DNA from 2 places in the Streptomyces sp. NPDC048623 genome. Region 1 is predicted to be linked to the other one. Evidence: riboswitches for the same ligand, from Rfam matches in the RefSeq annotation. Region 1 holds a riboswitch; the other holds the start of a gene.
The links. Region 1 has a riboswitch for cobalamin ahead of AB0C73_RS23880 (cobalamin biosynthesis protein). Riboswitches for the same ligand answer to the same signal wherever they lie in the genome.

Region 1 (4,409 bases):
GGGTGCCGAGCTCGACCCGTTCGAGCCGCCGGACCACCGTGTCGGCGGTGTGCGGGACCCGGTCGAGGACCGGGCCGACCACCGCGTGCAGGCCGCCCGCCTCGATCCCGTACGTGCCGGGGCGCAGGGACGCCAGGCTGCGGGTGAGGGTGATCCGGCCGGGGCCGGTGGCGTGCACGGTGAGTTTCGGGTCGCCGGGGAGGGGGCGGCCCGAGGGCACCCCCAGGGCGGCGTCGCTGGCGTACCGGCCGGCCGCCACCGCGGCCGCGCCGACACCTATCACTGTGGTGACGGCCGCTGCCGTCGCTGTAGCCGGGCGCACGCTCCCAGTGTCGGCAGCCCGCCCGCGCCCTGCCACCGGGCGGGCCCTCCTCGGGTGACGCGGGCGGCATGGGCGGCACGGGCGCCGCGGCAGGGCTCCCGCCCGGGTGTGACGTGGGTCTCAGCCGCCGGGTCCTCCGTACGCCTTGAGTGGTCCATGGGGCGATACGGGGTGAGAGTGGAGGAAGCTACGCGCGTTGCGCCGAGCCCGGAACGGCACGGTTTACCCGGGGTCGCACCCTGCCCGCATCGTGGACACTCGTACGAACACAACCGGAAGCGGAACCTCCGCACCTCGGATTGGGACACCACTGCGCCCGACCCAGTTCACCTTCCGTTCACCCAGGTTGCGTACGTTCAACCAGCCACTGACGTCAAACGATTGCCTGGGTAAATGGAACACATCACGCTGCTGCTCGCGATTGTGGTCGTGACAGCTCTCGTGTTCGATTTCACGAACGGTTTCCACGACACCGCCAACGCGATGGCGACGACCATCTCGACCGGTGCCCTCAAGCCCAAGACGGCGGTGGCCATGTCCGCCGTGCTGAACCTGGTCGGCGCGTTCCTGTCGGTGGAGGTCGCCAAGACGATCTCCAAGGGGCTCGTCAACGAGGAGGGCATCCAGCCCGAAGTCATCCTCGCCGCGCTCGTCGGCGCGATCCTCTGGAATCTGGTGACCTGGCTGGTCGGACTCCCGTCCAGCTCCTCGCACGCCCTCATGGGCGGCCTCATCGGCGCCACGGTCGCCTCGATCGGCCTCAGCGGCGTCCACGGCGACGCCGTCGTGACCAAGGTGCTCATCCCCGCGGTCGCCGCGCCCGTCGTCGCCGGCGTGGCCGCGATGCTCGCCGCCCGTCTGACGTACCGCCTCGACAGGAAGACGGACGCCAAGACGACGGCGAAGGGCTACCGCGCCGGTCAGATCGCCTCCGCCGGTCTGGTCTCGCTCGCCCACGGCACCAACGACGCCCAGAAGACCATGGGCATCATCACCCTCGCCCTGGTCGCCGGCGGCGTCCTCGCCCCCGGCTCCAACCCGCCGGTCTGGGTCATCGTCTCCGCCGGTACGGCGATCGCGCTCGGCACCTTCCTCGGCGGCTGGCGCATCATCCGCACCATGGGCAAGGGCCTCACGGACCTCCAGCCGCAGCAGGGCTTCGCCGCCCAGACCAGCGCGGCCACCGCCATCCTGGCCTCCTCCCACCTCGGCTTCTCGCTCTCCACCACCCACGTCGTCTCCGGCGGCGTGATGGGCGCGGGCCTGGGCCGCAAGGGCGGTGTCGTCCGCTGGTCGACCGCCACCCGCATGTTCATCGCCTGGGGTCTGACCCTCCCGGCCGCCGGCCTGGTCGGCGCCGGTGCCGAGTTCGTCGCCCGCCAGGGCCAGTGGGGCGTCTACGTCGTCGCGACCTTCCTGGTCGCCTCCTGCATCGGCATCTGGCTGGTCTCGCGCCGCCAGGTGGTCGACCACACCAACGTCAACGACGTGCACGACGTCGAGGCCGGCGCCGAGACGGAGCCCGCGGGCGTCGTCACCACCGCCATCGCCGCCGTCACCCCGCCGCCGGCCGGCTCCGTGGCCGCCGTCGCCGACACGGACCTGAAGACCACCATCCCCGCCCCGAACCCCGCGGACCCGGCCGCTCCCCCGGCCCCCGCCGCCGCGGTCTGACGACCGGACCGAGGAAAAGGAACCGGAACCATCATGAAGATCGACTGGGCAGCTCTCGGCTCCGTCTTCGGAGTCAGCCTCGTGGCCACCGTGGCCCTCGTGGGCCTCTTCACCCTCGGGGTCGTCGGCCTCGGCAAGCAGGAGGAGGCCGCGGCCAAGGGAGGCTCCGCCGCTCTGGCCCGTACCGGCGCCTACGCGTGCTTCGCGCTGTGCGCGGCGGCCGTGGCGTACGGCATCTATCTGATCGTCGCCTGACGGAACGTTCACGCAGTGGGGCGGTCCGCACCTCCGGGTGCGGACCGCCCCACTGCCGTATGCGCGGTGCCGTGTTTGTGGTGCTTCGCACAGTGACCCGTCGCAGGTCAAGGGTGAGTTGACGGGTGTTCGCGGGGCGTGGTGGACTGCCGGGGCCAATACGGCGGCAAGAAGAGGAAGTCCGGTGCGATTCCGGCGCGGTCCCGCCACTGTGACCGGCCCCCAGGGCCGGGAGTCAGGAACTCTCGCCGCCGGTCACGTCGATCCAGGGCGCGGACCCTGAGTGAGGACACAGCGTCATGCCCGGCCGCGGCTCCAGACCGTCCGCCCGCACGTCCCTCTTCGCGTACGGAGCGGCCGCCGGCCTCGCCGTCGACCTGCTCCTCGGTGATCCGCGCCGCGGCCACCCCGTCGCCGCGTTCGGCCGGGCCGCGAGCGCCGTCGAACGGCGCCTGTACCGCGACGCCCGCGGCCGGGGCGCCCTGCACACCGCCGTCTGCGCGGGCGGCGCCGTGGCGCTCGGCGCCCTCGCCGCCCGTACGGTACGCGGCAGCCGCCTCGCGTCCGCCGCCCTGACCGCCGCCTCCGTGTGGGCCGTCGTCGGCGGTACGACCCTGGGCCGGGAGGCCCGCGCGATCGGCGGGGCGCTGGAGGCCGGGGACCTGGAGGTGGCCCGGGAACGGATGCCGCACCTCGTCGGGCGCGACCCGCAGGCCCTGGACGGCCCGGGGATGGCCCGCGCGGTCGTCGAGTCGGTCGCCGAGAACACCTCCGACGCCGTCGTCGGCGCGCTGGTCTGGGGCGCGGTCGCCGGTGTGCCCGGGCTGCTCGGCTTCCGCGCCGTGAACACCCTCGACGCCATGGTCGGCCACAGGTCGCCGCGCTACCGGCGCTTCGGCTGGGCCTCCGCCCGCCTCGACGACCTCGCCGGCGCCCCCGGCGCCCGGCTCACCGCCGCGCTCGCGACCGTGGCGGGCGGCGCCCCGCGGGCGGCGCTGCGCGCCTGGCGCGAGGACGCGGGCAAGCACCCGAGCCCCAACGCCGGTCCGGTCGAGGCCGCGTTCGCCGGGGCCCTCGGGGTACGACTCGGTGGCACCCTCTCGTACGGCGGACGGGTCGAGCACCGGCCCGTGCTCAACGGGGAGGGGCGGCCGGTGGAGGTCGCCGACATCGAGCGGGCCGTCACGCTCTCCCGCCGGGTGACGTGGCTGACCCTGGCCGCCTGTGTGGGCGGCCGGATCCTGATCGACACGGTGAAGACCGACACGGCGAAGACGGACACGGCGAAGCGGAGGACGAAGTGAGGGGTGGGGGGCTGCTCGTCGCCGGGACGACGTCCGACGCGGGCAAGAGCGTCGTGACGGCCGGCATCTGCCGGTGGCTGGTCCGGCAGGGCGTCAAGGTGGCACCGTTCAAGGGGCAGAACATGTCCCTCAACTCCTTCGTGACGAGGGACGGCGCGGAGATCGGCCGCGCCCAGGCCATGCAGGCGCAGGCCGCGCGCGTCGAGCCGACCGCGCTGATGAACCCGGTGCTGCTCAAGCCCGGCAGCGACCGCTCCAGCCAGGTCGTGCTGATGGGCAAGCCCGTGGGTGAGCTCAGCGCTCGCGGCTACCACGGAGGGCGGCAGAAGGAGCTGTTCGAGCCGGTGCTCGCGTGCCTGGAGGAGCTCCGGGCCACGCACGACGCGGTGATCTGCGAGGGCGCCGGCAGCCCGGCCGAGATCAATCTGCGGCGCACCGACATCGTCAACATGGGGATCGCGCGGGCCGCCCGGCTCCCGGTCGTCGTGGTCGGCGACATCGACCGCGGCGGGGTCTTCGCCCAGTTCTTCGGCACGACGGCGCTGCTCGCGCCCGAGGACCAGGAGCTGGTCGCGGGCTACCTCGTCAACAAGTTCCGCGGGGACGTGAGCCTCCTGGAGCCGGGCCTCGACATGCTGCTCGGCCTCACCGGGCGCCCGACCCTCGGCGTCCTGCCGTACGCCCACGGCCTCGGCATCGACGAGGAGGACGGCCTGCGGGTCTCCCTGCGGGGCGCGGTCCGCGAGTCGGTCGTGGCGCCGCCGGTCGGCGCGGACGTGCTGCGGGTCGCCGTCTGCGCCGTACCGCTCATGTCCAACTTCACGGACGTCGACGCGCTGGCGGCGGAGCCGGGC
Region 2 (4,409 bases), on a different contig from region 1:
CTCGTAGACACCGGCGATCGAGGCGATCGTCGCGGTCGGGGCGATGGCGAGGAGGAGGGAGTTGCGCAGGCCGGTCGACGCGATCCGCTCGCGCAGCGCGGCCCAGCGCTCCGGCCAGGTCAGCTCGACGTCGTAGTGGTCGGGGTGCAGCACCCCGCGCGCGGTGCGGGTCTTCTCCCAGGCGGGGAGCGGGCCGTTGCGCTCGGCGAGGTCGGCGGAGGCCTCGTACGCGGCGAGCATGATCCGCTCGGCGATCCGGGTGGACAGGGCGCGGGCGGCGGGGGAGTCGAAGGGCAGCTTCAGCTGGAAGAAGACGTCCTGGAGGCCCATCGCGCCCAGGCCCACCGGGCGCCACTTGGCGTTGGAGCGGCCGGCCTGCTCGGTCGGGTAGAAGTTGATGTCGACGACCCGGTCGAGGAAGGTCACGGCGGTGCGCACGGTCGCGTCGAGCCGCGCCCAGTCCATCTCCCCGTCCACCACGAAGGCGCCGAGGTTGACCGAGCCGAGGTTGCAGACCGCGGTCTCGCCGTCGTCGGTGACCTCGATGATCTCGGTGCACAGGTTCGAGGAGTGCACGACCGCGCCGGGCTCGGCGGTCTGGTTGGCGGTCCGGTTGGAGGCGTCCTTGAAGGTCATCCAGCCGTTGCCGGTCTGCGCGAGGGTGCGCATCATGCGCCCGTACAGGTCGCGGGCCGGCATGGTCTTGCGGGCCAGGCCCGCCGCCTCGGCCTTGCGGTACGCGGCGTCGAACTCCTCGCCGTACAGGTCGACCAGCTCGGGCACGTCGGCCGGCGAGAACAGCGACCACTCGGCGTCCGCGTTGACCCGGCGCATGAACTCGTCCGGGATCCAGTGCGCCAGGTTGAGGTTGTGCGTACGGCGGGCGTCCTCGCCGGTGTTGTCGCGGAGCTCCAGGAACTCCTCGATGTCCGCGTGCCAGGTCTCCAGGTAGACCGCGGCGGCGCCCTTGCGGCGGCCGCCCTGGTTCACGGCGGCGACGGACGCGTCGAGGGTCTTGAGGAAGGGGACGATGCCGTTGGAGTGCCCGTTGGTGCCGCGGATCAGCGAACCGCGGGCGCGGATGCGGGAGTAGGCGAGGCCGATGCCGCCGGCGTGCTTGGAGAGGCGCGCGACCTGGTGGTAGCGGTCGTAGATGGAGTCCAGCTCGTCGAGCGGGGAGTCGAGCAGGTAGCAGGACGACATCTGCGGGTGGCGGGTGCCGGAGTTGAAGAGCGTGGGGGAGGAGGGCAGGTAGTCGAGCCGGCTCATCAGCCCGTACAGCGCCGTCACCTCGTCGAGCGCGCGGACCGAGTCGTCCTCGGCGAGACCGGCCGCGACGCGCAGCATGAAGTGCTGGGGGGTCTCGACGACCTTGCGGGTGATCGGGTGGCGGAGCAGGTAGCGCGAGTAGAGGGTGCGCAGGCCGAAGTAGCCGAAGCGGTCGTCGGCGGCCGGGTCGATCGCCGCGTCCAGGCGGTCGGCGTGCAGCGCGACGAACTCGGCGGTGCGGTCGGCGATCAGGCCCTCGCGGTGCCCGACGGCGACGGAGGCGGAGAAGGAGACCGCGCCCTGGCCGGCCGCCTCCTCGGCGACGGTACGGGTGAGCAGGCGGGCGGCGAGCCGGGAGTACGCCGGGTCCTCGGCGATCAGACCGGCGGCGGCCTCGGTGGCCAGCTCGCGCAGCTCCGCCTCGTCCGAGCCGGGGTGCCGGCCGCGCAGCGCGGCGGCGGCGACCCGGCCGGGGTCGGTGTCCGGGAGGTCGGCGGTGAGATCGGTCAGGGTCCGCAGCAGTGTGGTGCCGGGGCCGTCGGTCTCGACCGCGGAAGCCTCGGCCGAAGCCGGATCGGCGGGCGCGATGGTCACGTGGGGGCTCTCCCTCGCTCGGCTCGGGGCCAGGACGGGAGGCGGGAAACGGGCGCCGTACGCACGGCGGCGCCGCGTCCACCGGCCCACTCCGCGAGGCCCGGACGTCTGTGGCACCCGGAACGGACGGTCCGGGCGCGCTGTCGGCAGGTCCTCGGACTCACGTCGTACGGAAACGCACTTGGTACACCGTTGCGGGACAGTTCCGGATTTGCACCGGATTCCCCTGCGACGACAGCGAGGATGAGCATACATGTGGGGGGCGCTCCTCGGAGCACCCCCCACATGTTGTGTGTCGTCAGCTAGCGTGCAACTCCAGGCAGTAGCAGAGCAGCGTGAATTCCGGCTGGTCGGGGATGGGGCTCCAGTCCCGTTCCGGGGTGCGGTGGAAGCCGAGCCGCTCGTAGATCCGGTGTGCGGTGCGCATCTCGGGCTGGGTGGACAGGACGATCCTCTCGCAGCCGGGGACGGCCCGGGCGCGTTCGACGCAGGCCCGGACGAGCGCCTCGCCGACGCCGCGGCCGCGGGCCGCGCGGTCGACGGCCAGCATCCGGATCTCGGTCTCGCCCTCGGTGGCGCGGTCGCCCATCACGCCGGGGGCCGGGACGAAGGTCACGCCGCCGAGGACGGTGCCGTCCGCGTCCACGGCGGCCAGCACCTCGGCGACCTCGGCCCGTCCGGCCACGTTCCGCAGATGCCCGTAGTACCAGTCGTCCTCGCCGTGGAGGAGGAACCCGTCGTCGAGGTAGGCCCGTCCGGTGAGTTCGCCGAGGGTCTCGTACTCCTGCGGCCGTACCGCTCTGATCATGAAGTCCATGCCCGGCAGTCTGCCCCCGGTACGGCTCCGCCCGCCCCCGGGTTTCCGGAGGCGGGCGGAGCGTACGGAGGGACTGGTGCGATCAGTGGTCGGCGGCGCCGACCTTCGGCAGCTCGGTGACGACGCCCGCGTCACCCGCGTCGGCCGTGTAGTCCGCCGGCGAGGTCTCGTCCACGCCGTCCGGGGCCTTGACGGCCTTCAGGACGAAGGTGAGGACCACGGTGACGAGCACGTTGAGGACGAAGGCGGTGAGGGCGATGTAGCCCATCTCGCCGATGCCCGGGATCTCGGCGGCGGAGCCGCCGAAGTGCTTCTGGGTCGGGCTCGCGACGCCGTACGCGGCGACCGTCCCGTACACCATGCCGACCGCCCAGCCGGCGAGCAGCGCCCAGCGGTGCATCCAGCGGGTGAACAGACCGCCGACCAGGGCCGGGAAGGTCTGCAGGATCCAGATGCCGCCGAGCAGCTGGAAGTTGATCGCGACGGTCTTGTCCATGGTGAGGACGAAGATCAGCGCGCCGACCTTCACCAGGAGCGAGACCAGCTTGGAGACCTTGGTCTCCTGCTTGGGGGTCGCGTCGGGCTTGATGAAGTCCTTGTAGATGTTGCGGGTGAAGAGGTTGGCGGCGGCGATCGACATGATCGCGGCCGGGACGAGGGCGCCGATGCCGATGGCGGCGAAGGCCACGCCCGCGAACCAGTCCGGGAACATGTTCTCGAAGAGCTGCGGGATGGCGAGCTGGCCGTTGGTCACCTTCACGCCGGCCGCGATCGCCATGAAGCCGAGCAGCGCGAGCAGACCCAGCATCAGCGAGTACAGCGGCAGGATCGTGGTGTTGCGGCGGATCACCTCGCGGCTCTTGGAGGACAGCGTCGCGGTGATCGAGTGCGGGTACATGAACAGCGCGAGCGCCGAGCCGAGCGCCAGCGTCGCGTACGTCCACTGGCCCGTCTCGCCGGGCACCAGCGCGCCCTTGGGCTTGCCGGTGGCCGGGTTGACCGTGGCGAAGGCCTCGCTCGCCCTGCCGAAGATCTCGTCGAAGCCGCCCAGCTTGATCGGGATGTAGATGATCGCCACCGCGATGACGAGGTAGATGAGCGTGTCCTTGACGAAGGCGATGAGCGCCGGGGCCCGCAGACCGGACGAGTAGGTGTACGCGGCGAGCACGCCGAAGGCGATGAGCAGCGGCAGGTCCTTGACGAACCAGTGGGTGCTCTCGCCGCCGCCGACGCCCATCACGTCCAGGACGGCCTGGATGCCGACCAGTTGGAGCGCGATGTACGGCATGGTGGCGAGGATGCCGGTGATCGCGACCGCCAGGGACAGGCCCTTGGAGCCGAAGCGCCCGCGGACGAAGTCCGAGGTCGTCACGTATCCGTGCCTGTGCGACACCGACCAGAGGCGGGGCAGGAAGGTGAAGATCAGCGGATAGACCAGGATCGTGTACGGCACGGCGAAGAAGCCCGAGGCGCCCGCCGCGTAGATCGCCGCCGGGACGGCGACGAAGGTGTACGCGGTGTAGAGGTCGCCGCCCAGCAGGAACCAGGTGATCCAGGTGCCGAACGAGCGTCCGCCCAGGCCCCATTCGTCGAGGCTGTGCTCGTTCTCGGCCCGGCGCCACTTGGCGGCCAGGAAGCCCATGACCGTGACGGCCAGGAAGAAGAAGACGAAGACGCCGAGCGCGACGCCGTTCACGCCGTCCTTCATCGCGACGCACCCCCCTTGCGG

Region 2: it holds a riboswitch for cobalamin, as region 1 does, so the genes downstream of both, AB0C73_RS04430 (ribonucleoside-diphosphate reductase subunit alpha) here and AB0C73_RS23880 (cobalamin biosynthesis protein) in region 1, are expected to answer to the same signal.

What each region holds. Positions count from the first base shown of each region.
Region 1 covers NZ_JBEZHV010000017.1:108,932-113,340, reverse strand. Annotated here, with positions in the region: gene AB0C73_RS23895 (alpha/beta hydrolase) at 1-322, opposite strand, end outside; gene AB0C73_RS23890 (inorganic phosphate transporter) at 716-1,996, shown strand; gene AB0C73_RS23885 (hypothetical protein) at 2,030-2,251, shown strand; cobalamin riboswitch at 2,384-2,517, shown strand; gene AB0C73_RS23880 (cobalamin biosynthesis protein) at 2,551-3,555, shown strand; gene AB0C73_RS23875 (cobyric acid synthase) at 3,552-4,409, shown strand, end outside.
Region 2 covers NZ_JBEZHV010000002.1:303,453-307,861, reverse strand. Annotated here, with positions in the region: gene AB0C73_RS04430 (ribonucleoside-diphosphate reductase subunit alpha) at 1-1,863, opposite strand, end outside; cobalamin riboswitch at 1,991-2,160, opposite strand; gene AB0C73_RS04425 (GNAT family N-acetyltransferase) at 2,162-2,680, opposite strand; gene mctP (monocarboxylate uptake permease MctP) at 2,763-4,388, opposite strand; gene AB0C73_RS04415 (DUF3311 domain-containing protein) at 4,385-4,409, opposite strand, start outside.